DNA from 3 places in the Paenarthrobacter sp. TE3676 genome. Region 3 is predicted to be linked to each of the others. Evidence: predicted binding sites of a transcription regulator. Region 3 holds the regulator's gene; each other region holds the start of a gene.

Region 1 (4,706 bases), on a different contig from region 3:
GCCCACGGTGGCGGTGTAGAAGTGGAGGAATTCGCCGTTGGCGTCCCGGTCATACAGGAGGTTGAGCTCCTTGAGGGTGGCCAGGAATCCAGGGTCGAGATCGAACCGGGCGTCCAGGTCCTCGTAGTAGTTGGCCGGAATCTGCAGGAACTCAAGGCCACGATCGCGGGCGGCCCGGGCCGTAGCCACGAGGTCGTCCACGGCGAAGGCGATGTGTTCCTGGTACGTTTTGCGGGCTGCCTGTGCCTGCTGCGCGGGTGCCAGGTTCAAGACCAGCCTGACCGCTCCGTTGCTGGTCTCCATGACCTGCGAGCGAACCAGCCCACTGGGGCTGGGGACCTCGGCGAAAGGCTGCGGTTCAAGGGCAAGGGCGCTGGTGTAGAAGAGGACAGCTTCGTCAAAGTGCTGCCAGGGCTGGGCGAGGTTCACGTGGTCAATGACGGCATTCTGCTGCGCTGCGGAGTGCTCCAGCCCTTCGCCGAATTCATGCGTCCACGCAGCGGTGCCATCGGCGCTGCCCTGGCACAAGAAAATCTCGGTGGAGTCCGGAGCTGAGATGCCTTGGAAGACTTCCTCGTCGGCTTGGACCTTGCGAGCCACTACCGGCGCCTTGAGTTGCTGGGCGCGAGCGGAGGCAATCACCGGAGAGTCGACGTCGAACCCCAATGCTGCGATAGCCGGTTCCGAGTGCGATGCCGCTTGCTCGTTGATGATCACGCGGGCCTGTCCCATGGTCCAGAGCTGGACGTCCTTAGTGCGGTGGCGGCCTTCGAATTCGAAGCCGAGCTGGCCCAGGAGCTTCTCAAGCTGCGCGGTGTCGTCGGCCTTGACCTCGGCGAAGTTGAAGCCGGCGGGCTCGTTCACCTTGGGCAGCGTGGCCAGTTCCATGGGATAACGACGGCGGGACGCACTGCCGTTGCCGGCCGCGGTTTCAGTTTCCGTGGGGCTACTCGCGAGCCACTTGGCGCTCTGCTCCTCGAGCCAGATCAAGGAGCGCATGGCGTCGACGGCCGTGCGCTCGGTGTCCGACTGACGGAAGACGTCGTTGAAGACTTCGAGGGAGACCGGACCTGTGTATCCTGCGCGGACTACATGGCCCATGAACTTGGCGAGCTCAAACTGGCCCTCACCCGGGAAAACGCGGTAGTGGCGGCTCCAGGAGAGCACATCCATGGACAGTTTAGGGGCGTCGGCGACTTGGACGAAGAAGATCTTGTCCGCGTTGATGTTCTCGATCGGCGCGGTGTCCCAGTCGCGGGAAAGGATGTGGAACGAGTCCAGGCAGGTGCCGAGGTTGGGGTGGTCAACCATTTCAACCAGACGGTACGCGTGCTCATAGTCGTTGACGTACTTACCCCAGGCGAGGGCCTCGTAGGCAACCTTGACACCGTGGTCCCCGGCCAATTCTGCGAGCTCGGTCAACTGCGCGGCGCGGAGTTCGTCGTCATCAATGGTGGCCGTGGCCACGTTGGAGCAGACCAGGATGGTGTCCATTCCCAAGCGGGACATGAGCTTGAACTTGGCCTCGGCCCGGCGAAGGTTGGCTTTGAGCAGGTCCGGAGTGACGCCGTCGAAATCCCGGAACGGTTGGTAGAGGTCCAATCCCAGGCCGAGGTCCGCGGCCATTTTCCGGACGTCTTCAGGACTGTGTGGGGACGTGACGAGGTCCTGCTCGAAGATTTCGATGCCGTCGAAGCCCGCGATGGCGCAGGCCTGCATCTTCTCCTTCAACGTGCCGGACAGGCAAACCGTGGCGATTCCGGTGCGCATCAGTTGCCCGCCTTCGTCAGCTCGGGGGTCAGCGCAGCCGCAGCGTCTTCCACTGCGATCAGCTCCAGGAAGTGCGCCCGCATCCGTTCACGATCAGCTTCGCGTCCGGTGATGAGTTGGAAGGCGTCAGCCGCCTGGCCGACTGCCATCCGGCCTCCGTCGAGCACGTCGCAGCCCTTGCCACGTGCCTCGCGGACCAGTTGCGTTTCGATCGGGCGGTAGACGATGTCCGCGACCCAGTGCCGCGGTTCCAGGAGATCGATGTCGAGGGGCAGGCCCGGGTGCGCGGCCATGCCGATCGGTGTGCAGTGCACCAGGCCGTCGGCGAGGGGCATGATCCCGCTTAGCTCTGCGGTAGTGCGCGGCGTGACTGTGGCCGCAGGGAAGAGTCCGCCGAGTTCCGCGGCGCGTTCAGCGGCGCGGGATGGGTCCATGTCAACGAGGTCCAGCGTGGCGACCCCTGCTTTGAGGAGCGCATACGCGACGGCCGAACCGGCACCGCCGGCACCAAGCTGGACCACGCGGTCGAGCTTTGCGCTCGGCAGCCCAGAGGTGAGTGCCGCACCGAAGCCGGAGAAGTCTGTGTTGTGGCCGATGAACCGGCCGTCCTGAATGAGGACCGTATTCACGGCACCCAGCCTGCGGGCGTCGTCGGAAATTTCATCCAGGTGCTCAAGCACCAGCTGCTTGCACGGGTGCGTGATGTTCAGGCCGTTGAAGCCCATCCGCTGGGCTGCGGTGAGGAGGTCCCCGACGGCGGTGGCCGGCAATGCGAGTTCCAGCAGGTCCAGGGGGCGGTACAGCAAGCGAAGGCCCTGCACATCGGCTTCGCGTTCGTGCATGGGCGGCGTGAGCGAGGGCATGACGCCTTCGCCTATGAGGCCCACCAGAACGGACTCGGCTCGGTTGCTCATCCTAAAGCTCCTTTGACTTCAGCACCTCGGACTCTAAGCGCTTTCTGAGGGCGCCGCCTGACCGGGTGTTTTTTAGATTACTACAAGTGTTCATATTCCGCACGCTTGTTCTTATCGCGAACAATCGAACCAGGCGGTGCGTTGCGGGGCCTGCTTTACACCCTTCGTCGCCCATTTGGCGCGCAGAGCGGGCCTCGCAACGAAGGTGGCCGAGGTCATCGCTGGGGTAGGCGGGCCGCGAGTTCAGCCGCGGCCTCCTGGAGGGTGGGTACGTGCGCGATGAGTTCTTCCATGGACATGCGGAACACCGGCACGGCGGTGGCCAGCGATGCGAATGCGTGCCCCTGGGAGTTGAGGACCGGCACCGCAACTGCGCGCATGCCGATCTCGTTTTCCTCGTCCATCACGGCATATCCCTGGCGACGAACCTGTTCGATTTCCGCGCGGAACGCCTCACGGTCGGTGATGGAATGCTCCGTCAGCGGGTCAAGGGGAAGTTCTTCCAGCAGCCGCTTGCGCTCAATCTCTTCCTCGAAGGCCACAATGGCCTTGCCTACCGAGGTGGTGTGAAGCGCCCCCAGGTGGCCGGGGTCACTGGTGACGCGAAAGGTCTTGGGGCCATCCACCTTGTTCACGGTGAGGTGATGGTTGCCATCACGAACGGACAAGATCGTGGCCTCATGCGTGCTCTCGGTGACTCGCTGGAGGACCGGCAGCGCGGTGGCAGCAAAGCCATGATGATTCGAGACGCGCTGACCCAGCTGGAAGACGCGCAGCCCCAGGTGGTAGCGGCGCCCATCGGGCTCGTAATCCACAAAGCCGTCACGGGTCAGCGAGCCCAACAGCCTGTAGGTAGTACTGAACGGCAGATTCGCACTCCTCGCCAAGTCCGCAGCACTTGCGCCCCGGGGTTCATTGCCCAGCAATACCAACAGGCTCAAGGCCTTGCCGACCATGTCGGTCTTTGTGTCCTCTTTCACACTCATAGCTCGATGCTCTCATATAGTGAGAGCTATTTCTAGATGGTGGCGACTTCTCTTGACAAGTGACCCTACTCACAGTCAGTATTGCTGTATTGCACAAGTAGCTCTCACCATGCGGTTACTAGTGCAGGGATCGACCGGCCGCACCTCGCTTGGGTCTCCCCAAAGAAGCCAGATCCGCGACATCGTCGTCACAGAAGGAACACCCATGAGCCAAACAATGCCGTCAGCGACGCCAGGCACTGAAACCACCGCCGGAACCCCAAAGAAAGCTGCGCTTGCCAGCTTCCTGGGCAGCGCCGTCGAGTACTACGACTTCTTCATCTTCGGCTCTGCCGCGGCGCTGATCTTCCCCCACGTCTTCTTCCCCTCCGCCGATGCCAACGCGGCCATCATGTCCTTCGCAACCTTCGGTTTCGCCTACATCGCCCGTCCCGTGGGTGCCGTGATCCTGGGTCACTTCGGTGATCGGATTGGCCGGCAAAAGGTCCTCATGTTCACGCTGGTCCTCATGGGTGCCGCCACTTTCGTGATTGGCTGCCTCCCGGACTTCAAGACCATTGGCTGGTGGGCTCCCGTCCTGCTGGTAGTTGCCCGCCTATGCCAGGGACTTTCTGCCGCTGGTGAGCAGGCCGGTGCTTCCTCCATGACTTTGGAGCACGCCCCGGACAACCGCCGCTCCTTCTTCACCTCTTGGACCCTCACCGGCACCCAGGGCGGCCAGATCCTCGCTGCGTTGGTCTTCATCCCGGTGGTGGCACTGCCCGACGACATCAAATACGGCATCGGTTGGCGCATTCCGTTCTGGCTGAGCGCCGTGGTTGTTCTGGTGGCCTTCTTTATCCGCCGCACCCTCCACGAGCCGCCGGCCTTCGCGGAAGCCAAGAAGAACAATGAGATCTCCAAACTCCCCGTTGCCGATCTCCTGAGACTGCACTGGCGCGACGTTCTCCGCGTCGTCTGCTGCGCCTTCATCGCCGCAGTGAGTACGGTCTTTGGAACACTGGCCATCAAATACGCCCAGGATGTTGCAGGCGTC
Region 2 (4,706 bases), on a different contig from region 3:
CGATTCGACCCCGCGGAGTACGTCCCAGAAGTCCCTCGCGTACAAGGAACGGTTCAGCCACGGTCTCAACCGTTTCGGGTTCTTCACCGACGGCAATGGCCAATGTGGACAAGCCAACAGGGCCACCGTTGAACTTGGTTATGAGGGCTTCCAGAACGGATCTGTCCAGCCTGTCCAAGCCACGCTCGTCTACTTCGTACATATCCAAGGCAGCTGACGCCGAACGGGCATCGATTTGCTCGATGCCATGAACAAGCGCCCAGTCACGGACACGGCGCAGCAGCCGGTTGGCTATACGCGGCGTTCCTCGCGACCGACCGGCGATCTCGGTGAAACCCGCGGAGTTTACCTTCAGGTCCAGAAGCCCGGCAGAACGGCGGAGGACGAGTTCGAGTTCGGCCACCGAATAAAACTCGAGGTGCCCGGTGAAACCGAATCGGTCCCTCAAGGGCCCCGGAAGGAGTCCCGCGCGGGTGGTGGCACCTACCAGGGTGAAAGGCGGAAGCTCCAGGGGAATTGCAGTTGCGCCTGCTCCCTTGCCCACCACGATGTCCACGCGGAAGTCCTCCATGGCCATGTACAGCATTTCTTCTGCAGGCCTGGACATGCGGTGTATTTCGTCAAGGAACAGGACCTCGCCCTCCGAGAGCGAGGAAAGGATGGCAGCGAGATCCCCGGCATGCTGGATGGCCGGTCCGCTGCTGATCCGCAACGGCGCGTTCATCTCCGCTGCAATGATCATGGCAAGTGTGGTCTTACCGAGTCCGGGAGGTCCGGACATCAGCACGTGGTCGGCGCTGCGGCCACGCATCTTCGAAGCCTCAAGCACCAGGGCAAGTTGCTTGCGGACCCGATGCTGTCCTACGAAGTCGTGCAGGTTCTTGGGGCGGAGAGCAGCCTCAATGACCCTCTCTTCCGGTTCCTCTCCCCCGCTGACGAGTGACTGCTCAACCACGGCTGCCTACACGATTGCCGGCGCGAGCCCCGTCCTGGCCAAGCCAGCGCAACGTAGCCCGAAGTATTTGGGCCACGTTTCCTGCGTCTACGAGTTCCGGCGAATCGGCCATCGCTTTGTCGATACTGCCGTTGGCGTCTTTCTCGGACCATCCCAAACTGGTCATGGCTGCGACTACCTGCGGCTTCCATTCTGCGTTCGGGGCCGCGGCGGGAGCAGCACCAGTGCCGGTTCCATGCGGAACCAACTTCCCGGCCAGCTCGAGGACAATACGGCCGGCCACCTTAGGGCCGATGCCCGGCACCTTGGTGAATGCCTTGTTGTCACCAGTGTGAGCCGCCACCCGGATGGCTTCCGGTTCGTGCACGGCGAGGACGGCCAAGGCCAAACGGGGCCCAACCCCGCTGACGCTGAGCAGGACGTCGAAAACTTCGCGTTCGTCGTCGTCGGCAAATCCGAACAGCGTGAGTGAATCTTCACGGACGATCATGGAAGTGAAGAGCTTGGCTTCGGTTCCTGTTTTGAGGTGGCTCAAGGTCTGCGGTGTGGCGAAGACACTCATTCCCGCACCGTTGAGGTCGATAACAGCGGTGGACAAACCAACGTGGGCTACGGTTCCACGGAGAAAACTGATCAAGACCCGGCTCCTGAAATACTGCCTGCTCCGTTACCGTGAAAACTGCGGCCAAAGCGGACTATCCGAACATATCTACGAATACCCTAGCAAGAGCGGCCGACAATCACCGTTTGCGGCGCGCTTTTGCTTCGGCTTCGGCCCACGCTTTCTGCGCGGGAGTGAGTCCGGCCTTGCCGTTGGCGCCACCGGCTGAGCCCATGCCACTGCCTGCGCGCCACGCGTGGGTGAGGGCCAGGGCCAGGGCGTCGGCAGCATCAGCCGGCTTGGGTGGAGCATCCAGGCGCAGAATCTTGGTCACCAATTTGGTGACCGCGTCCTTGTTGGCAGTGCCGCTGCCGGTAACTGCGGCTTTCACCTCGGAGGGTGTATGCATGGCGACCGGGATACCCCGGCGTGCTGCCGCCACGATGACGACGCCCGAAGCCTGGGCTACGCCCATCACCGTGCTCACGTTCATTTGCGAGAAAACACGTTCGACGGCGACGACATCCGGCTTGTGCAGATCCAACCATTCGTCGATTGCCTGGGCGATGACCAGTAAACGCTTGTCCAAGGTCAGCTCGGCGGACGTGCCCACCACTCCGACGGCCACCATGGTTGCCCGGCGGTTCCGCTCAATGTCCACCACACCGATGCCGCAACGGGTGAGGCCCGGATCGACTCCCAATACGCGAAGAGTCAAGTCCGGGCCTTCCTGATGGCTTTAAGCCTGCTGGTTGTCAAAATTGATGCGCTGCGCCCACCCGATTACTCGGCGTCGAGGGCAGCCTGCACTTCCTCGCTGAGGTCCGCATTGCTGTACACGTTTTGGACATCGTCCAGGTCTTCCAGCGCATCCACGAGCTTCATGAACTTCTTGGCGCCGTCAACGTCCAAGTCAACCTGCATGGACGGAACGAATTCGGCTTCGTCAGTTTCGTAGTCGATGCCGGCTTCCTTCAAGGCGTCACGGATGGCCTGGAGATCGGAGGGCTCGGAGTGGATTTCCCAGTTTTCACCGCTGTCCTTGACTTCCTCGGCTCCGGCATCAAGGACAGCCATCAGGATGTCGTCTTCGCTAAGGCCGTTCTTGGGCAGGACAACAACACCCTTGCGGGCGAAGAGGTAGCTCACGGAACCGGGATCGGCGATGGTCCCGCCGTTGCGCGAAATCGCCAGTCGCACCTCGGAAGCGGCACGGTTCTTGTTGTCAGTCAGACATTCAATCAACAACGCCGAACCCTGGGGACCGCGGGCTTCGTACATGATCTCGGTGTAGTCCACCACTTCACCGGTGAGGCCCGCACCACGCTTGATGGCGCGGTCGATGTTGTCGTTGGGTACCGAAGTCTTCTTTGCCTTCGTGACTGCGAGCTCAAGGCCCGGGTTGCCGGCAAGGTCCGGTCCACCCATGCGGGCAGCAACTTCGATGTTCTTGATCAGTTTCGCGAACGACTTTGCACGCCTGCCGTCAATGATGGCTTTCTTGTGCTTGGTGGTCGCCCATTTGGAGTGGCCTGACATGCTTTACGCTTCTCCTCTGATCATTCGAATAAAGAGTTCATGCACGCGTTTCTCTCCCGTCACTTCCGGGTGGAAGGAGGTGGCCAGCAGTTGGCCGGAACGCACTGCAACAATTCTAGCCACTCCATGCAAAGTAGCCGTGTGGCTGGCGTGGTCGGGATCAACCTGGGCAAGGACTTCCACGCCCGGACCAACACGTTCCACCCAGGGGCCGCGGATGAATACCGCGTGAACGGGATCCACACCGGATTCACCGGCACTGAAATCCAAGCCCTTGAAATCGAGGTCGGTTTCGAAGGATTCGCGTTGTCGTCCGAAGGCGTTGCGGCGGACCGTAATATCCAGACCGCCGAAAGTCTGCTGGGGATTTCCGTCAAGGTCCGTGGCCGGGTCTGCAATTTCATTGGCCAGCAGGATCATGCCGGCGCAGGAACCGTAGACGGGAAGGCCCTCTGCGATGCGCTTTTGAAGGGGGTCACGGACTTCGAAGATCCGGGAAAGCTTGTCTATGGTGGTGGACTCGCCGCCGGGGATAATCAGGCCGTCGATGTCGTCGAGCTCTGACGGGCGGCGAATACCCACGCCGGTGGCTCCAGCGGCCTCAACAGCGTGGATATGCTCGCGGAAGTCGCCCTGGAGAGCCAGCACGCCTATTCGGAGTCCTGCACCCACGCGTGACGAAGCGTCGGAAAGGGGGTTGGTCATTGGTCCATCATAGTGGTCCAAGCCCTCAGTAACCTTGTGTCCGGCCGTCGGGCGCCGCCGTCAGGCAGGGTTCCATGCCCCGACTGGGATATATTACAGAGCATGCTTTCCTTCAGCGTTCCCCTCGGCAAGCTGGTCCGCACACTGTCCCGGCTCCGGGGCGGAGGCTCAGCTTTTCCCGGCTTGGTGGTCGAGAAGATCGACCCCGGCTTCATGCAGCGAACGCTCGCGTCGCTCCCCCTTGGTGTAGCCGTGGTCAGTGGTACCAACGGTAAAACCACCACCACCAAAATGGTGGTGGAACTCCTTGAAAGCCAGGGCTTAAAGGTCTTCACCAACCGCAGCGGCAGCAACTTCACCCGAGGTGTGGCCGCTTCGCTCCTGGGCGATGTGGATTGGCGTGGACGACTCGATGCGGACATCGCCATCCTGGAACTCGACGAAGCCCACGCCGTGCACTTCGTCAACAAAGTGGAGCCACGCTTCAGCCTCCTGCTGAATGTCCTGCGCGACCAACTGGACCGCTTCGGAGAAATCGACAAGACCGCCCGCTTACTGGAGCACATCGCCTCCAAGACAACGGACACCGTGGTCCTCAACCGGGAAGATCCGCGCGTTGCCCGGATTGCCGCCGCCCTCAACACCCTAGACGCTGTTCACCACCCCGAAATCCGGTACTTCGGACTCGACGAATCGTTGCGCAGCACTTTCCCCAACGACGACGAAATGCGCACCACAGGCATTGGTCCATCCCCGTCAGGCACCTCTGTTGCTGCGGAAACCGGTGACGATGTAGAACTGCCGGCTGCCGACGTCGTACTCCGCCGGGTGGGCGCCCAGGACGCTGACTTTGAGTTCGACGACGAAACCGTCACCACATCGATGAAACTGCGTGGCGTCTACAAC
Region 3 (4,706 bases):
CGTGCCAACCGCCGTCGTAATGCGGTTCCGTCAGTTGCCATCGCCGGGTACACGAACGCTGGGAAGTCGTCCCTGCTCAACCGCCTTACTGACGCAGGTGTCCTGGTGGAGAACGCCCTGTTCGCCACCCTGGATCCCACAGTCCGTAAGGCGCAAACCCCGGACGGCATCGGCTATACCCTCGCAGACACCGTTGGGTTCGTTCGTTCACTCCCAACCCAGCTCATTGAGGCTTTCCGCTCCACGCTGGAGGAAGTTGCGGATGCGGACTTGATCCTCCATGTGGTGGATGCATCGCACCCCGATCCTGAGGGACAGATTGCAGCGGTAAGGGCCGTTTTCACCGAGGTTGATGCCCGCAAGGTTCCCGAGATCATCGTCCTCAACAAGGTGGACGTCGCGGATCCCTTCGTGGTGGAGCGCCTCAAGCAGAAAGAGCCCCGCCATGCTGTTGTGTCCACCCGCACGGGCCAGGGCATCGCGGAGCTGCTGGAAGACATCAGCCGGTCCATTCCCCGGCCCGGCGTGCGCCTTGAACTGCTCATTCCCTACGACCGCGGGGAAATGATCAGCAAATTGCACAGTTCCGACTCGGAAATCCTCAGCACTGAGCACGAGGAGAACGGGACCCGGGTAGTTGTCATGGTGCGCGAAGGCCTGGCCGCTGAACTGGAGTCATTCGTCAGTAATGGTTGAGAAGGTGGCGGCGGACGCCGTCGAATCGGTGGGGGAGAAGACCACCCTCGAACTGTTGGATCGGGCTGTTGCCGGCATGGGCGGACAAAGCCGTGCCGGCCAGCACGAAATGGCCAAGCATGTCACCCGGGCCATCGAGACCGGGGAGCACCTGCTGGTCCAGGCGGGAACGGGAACAGGTAAGTCGTTGGCTTACCTGATTCCGTTGATCGCCCATTCCATGGACAGCGATAAACCGACTCTCGTGTCCACCGCCACCCTGGCACTCCAAACCCAAATCGTTGGGCGGGACCTTCCCAGGCTGCTGGAGACCATCAACCCTGCCCTTGAGCGCCCGGTCAATGTGGCGCTCGTCAAGGGCAGGGCAAATTATGTGTGCCTGCAGAAGCTCGAAGGCGGGTTCCCCAGCGAAGAGCCCTCCGAAGGGCAGCTGTTCTCCCTCGGCGAGGACACCAGCGTGCCCCACTTTGCTGCTTCCATGGGCGGTCCGCAATCACAGCTGGGTAAGGAAGTAGTCCGTCTTCGGGAATGGGCTGAGAAGACCGCTACCGGAGACCGCGATGAACTCATGCCGGGAGTCACCGACAGGGCCTGGCGTCAGGTATCCGTGACGTCCATGGAGTGCCTGGGTGCCCAGAAGTGCCCCGTAGCAGAAGAGTGCTTCAGCGAGCTGGCACGCTCACGGGCGGGTGAAGCCGACGTCGTGGTCACCAACCACGCAATGCTGGCCGTCAGTGCTTTTGAAGGCCTGGCCGTGCTGCCTGAGTACGACGTCGTGGTGGTTGACGAGGCGCACGAACTTCAGGACCGCGTGACCGGTGCTGTTTCAGGCCAGTTGTCGGTGGCCATGGTTCACGCGGCGGCATCAAGTGCACGCAAACACACGGCCATTGCAGTGGACGCGCTCAACGCGGCCGCGGAGCGATTGGATATGGCCATCGCCGGGGTGCCCAACGGGCTGTTGCCCAACGGACTCAACGACGAACAGCTGGATTGCCTGGACCAGTTAAGGGACGCCGCCCGCGCTGCGCTCTCGGATTCGAAGACAGATTCATCAAACGCAGTCGACGGCGGACGGCAGCTGGCGCGTTCACGGCTCATGCTGATCCTGGAATTGTGCGAACGCATGCTGGCCGCCAGGGAGAACCGCGAAGTTGTATGGTTCTCCAGGAACAGCACGTTCGACCCGCAGCAGGGCTATTCCCAACCGGACGAGACTGCTCCCGCCTTGATCAACATCGCCCCGCTCAGCGTTGCCGGACGGCTTCGCGAAGGTCTCTTCGCCGGCCACACGGTGGTGCTGACCTCCGCCACGCTGGCCATCGGCTCGGCTTTCGAACCGGCAGCAGGTGGCCTCGGCCTCATCGGCGACGGCGCCCCGAGCTGGACCGGGATCGATGTGGGTTCGCCCTTTGATTATCCCAAACAGGGTGTCCTGTACGTGGCCAAGCACCTCCCAAAACCCGGTCGTGGTACGTCCCCCGAGGCGCTCGACGAATTGGAAGACCTCATTCGCGCGTCCGGCGGGGGAGCCCTGTGCCTGTTCTCCTCACGGCGTGCGGCCGAAGAAGCAGCCGATGCCATGCGGCACCGATTGGACGTGGATATCCTCTGCCAAGGCGAATCCACTATGGCGGCCCTCGTAAAGCAATTCGCGGATGAGCCAGACACCTGTCTCTTCGGAACCATGTCACTGTGGCAGGGCGTAGACGTTCCGGGTGGCTCATGCCGCTTGGTTGTCATTGACCGCATTCCCTTCCCGCGGCCTGATGATCCCCTGATGACTGCGCGCTCCCGGGCAGTGGCGCAATCAGGTGGGAATGGCTTCATGGCCGTATCGGCTACGCATGCTGCCATTCGACTGGCTCAGGGTGCTGGCCGCCTGATCCGTTCGACAGGAGACAAAGGAGTAGTTGCGGTGCTCGACTCGCGGCTCTCGACGGAACGCTATGGAGGCTTCCTGCGGGCCGCCCTGCCGCCGTTCTGGGCAACGACGGACCGGGCAGTGGTCCGTGGCGTTCTGGAGCGGCTGGGCTCGGCTAAAGCCTCGTAGGTCGCCTAGAGGGACCGCAGTACCGAAACTACCTTGCCCATGATGGTGGCTTGATCGCCCAGGATGGGTTCGTACTGGGTGTTCTGCGGGAGCAGCCACGTATGGCCATCCCGCTGGCGGAAAGTCTTTACGGTTGCTTCGTCATCCAGCAGGGCAGCAACGATGTCGCCGTTGATGGCGTCATTCTGGCGGCGGACCACAACCCAATCACCGTCACAGATGGCGGCGTCAATCATGGAATCGCCGGCCACCTTCAACATGAACAGTTCGCCATGCCCAACGAGTTGGCGGGGGAGCGCAAGCACGTCTTCCACCGTCTGGTCAGCCAGGATCGGTCCGCCGGCGGCGATCCGGCCCACCAGCGGGACCATGGCGGTATCACTGGCACTGGCCAGCTCCGTTACGGCAAGGCCGCCCGCGCTGCGAAGGGTGGTGGGCGCTTCCACGCCCGGAATGGTGCCACCATCGAGCGTCAGCGGCATCAGGACTTCCATGGCGCGGGGCCGCTTGGGGTCCCTGCGCAGGTAGCCAAGTTTCTCCAATTGGGACAACTGGTGAGTAACGCTGGACAAACTGGCCAGTCCCACGGTGTCACCGATCTCTCGCATGCTGGGCGGGTAACCGTTGTCATTGACCGACCGCTGGATGGTCTCCAGGATCTTTTTCTGCCGCACAGTCAGGCTCTTGGGACTCTTTTGAGGCTGCTGGCTCCGCAGGGGTGCCCCGCCGCCTGTGGCTTTCGCTGCCATGTTCGCCAATGCCTTTCCATTCCGCCCGAAGCGAGCCCGGGGTCGTTGGGTCTGCAAAAAATGTCAGACCCTCCTGTTCCACTGAAACAGTGCTGTTTCTTCACTCAAACGTAGGGCAGGCACAGGCGTTTATCAAACATTTGTTCTAGCGAGTCTCGACACCGTTCGTTGATAAGTGCTAAAAATGTCATAGCAAGGTTCGAATATGTGTTCTATAAACCTGATGCTGAAGCCGGATGTTCGAACAGAGTGTTCGAACATCCGGGATCAGAGGACGGGAACGCAAAGAATTGGCCGCCAGGCTCCGGGCACCCCGGAAACCGGCACTAGCTCAGAAGGGCTCAGCTCATGTCCGCAGTCACTACGTTCGCTGATTTCCGCACCACTCAGGCACCCGCTCGCCTGCGTCTCACCCGGCGGGGACGGATTGTCTTCTTCGGCATCCCGGCAATGCTGTTGGTGGCGGCGCTGCTGACCCTTGCCGGTTTCATCAACTCCCCGGCCAAGGCGTCGGACTCCCAGTCCCAATTGCGACCGCCCGTTGCAGTCACTGTCACGGTCCAGCCGGGCCAATCACTGTGGGGCATTGCCGGCGCGGCCGCTCCGGAGCGGGACCCGCGTGATGTCATCGCGGAGATCATCCAGCTGAACGACCTCCGCGGCGGCCGCATTCTGCCCGGCCAGCAGCTGTTCGTCCCTGCAAACTAAAGTCGTCCACCATCCGCGGGAACCGATCGCCCGGCGTCACAGTTAGTCGGCAGTCCGGGCCGCCCCTTAAACTGTGATGGTGAGTGACCAGCTTGAGCGACTTGACAGACTTCCCCTCCGGACCAACCTGCGTGGACTGAGCCCCTATGGCGCACCGCAGCTTGACGTCCCCATCCTGCTCAACGTCAACGAAAACACCCATGGCGTCCCCGCGGATGTCCAGGCCGCCATCACCGAGGCTGTCGCCGCTGCGGCCACAGGACTGAACCGCTATCCGGACCGTGAGTTCACTGAACTACGGGAAGCCCTCGCGGAGTACCTTGGCCACGAACTTTCTCCGGACAACATCTGGGCCGCCAACGGATCCAATGAAGTCCTGCAGCAAATCCTCCAGGCATTTGGTGGACCGGGACGCAAAGCGCTCGGTTTTCCGCCCACGTACTCCATGTACCCCCTTCTGGCGAGTGGCACTGACACGGAGTATGTCCGCGGAGTGCGTG

Evidence for each region. Region 3 encodes LexA, which represses DNA repair genes until DNA is damaged. Its sites were predicted from a motif close to TCGAACANNTGTTCGA; they were not measured.
Region 1: a site for LexA is predicted at 2,782-2,797, ahead of ACZ881_RS16675 (shikimate dehydrogenase). Genes of this name have one in related genera too.
Region 2: a site for LexA is predicted at 1,655-1,670, ahead of ruvA (Holliday junction branch migration protein RuvA). Genes of this name have one in related genera too.

What each region holds. Positions count from the first base shown of each region.
Region 1 covers NZ_JBWBQU010000007.1:43,421-48,126, forward strand. The annotation lists gene ACZ881_RS16670 (bifunctional sugar phosphate isomerase/epimerase/4-hydroxyphenylpyruvate dioxygenase family protein) at 1-1,770, opposite strand, end outside; gene ACZ881_RS16675 (shikimate dehydrogenase) at 1,770-2,684, opposite strand; gene ACZ881_RS16680 (IclR family transcriptional regulator) at 2,900-3,670, opposite strand; gene ACZ881_RS16685 (MFS transporter) at 3,876-4,706, shown strand, end outside.
Region 2 covers NZ_JBWBQU010000001.1:566,151-570,856, reverse strand. The annotation lists gene ruvB (Holliday junction branch migration DNA helicase RuvB) at 1-955, opposite strand, end outside; gene ruvA (Holliday junction branch migration protein RuvA) at 948-1,592, opposite strand; gene ruvC (crossover junction endodeoxyribonuclease RuvC) at 1,696-2,274, opposite strand; gene ACZ881_RS02795 (YebC/PmpR family DNA-binding transcriptional regulator) at 2,340-3,095, opposite strand; gene pdxT (pyridoxal 5'-phosphate synthase glutaminase subunit PdxT) at 3,099-3,800, opposite strand; gene ACZ881_RS02785 (Mur ligase family protein) at 3,903-4,706, shown strand, end outside.
Region 3 covers NZ_JBWBQU010000008.1:45,834-50,539, reverse strand. The annotation lists gene hflX (GTPase HflX) at 1-696, shown strand, start outside; gene ACZ881_RS18300 (ATP-dependent DNA helicase) at 689-2,749, shown strand; gene lexA (transcriptional repressor LexA) at 2,755-3,498, opposite strand; gene ACZ881_RS18290 (LysM peptidoglycan-binding domain-containing protein) at 3,847-4,206, shown strand; gene ACZ881_RS18285 (histidinol-phosphate transaminase) at 4,286-4,706, shown strand, end outside.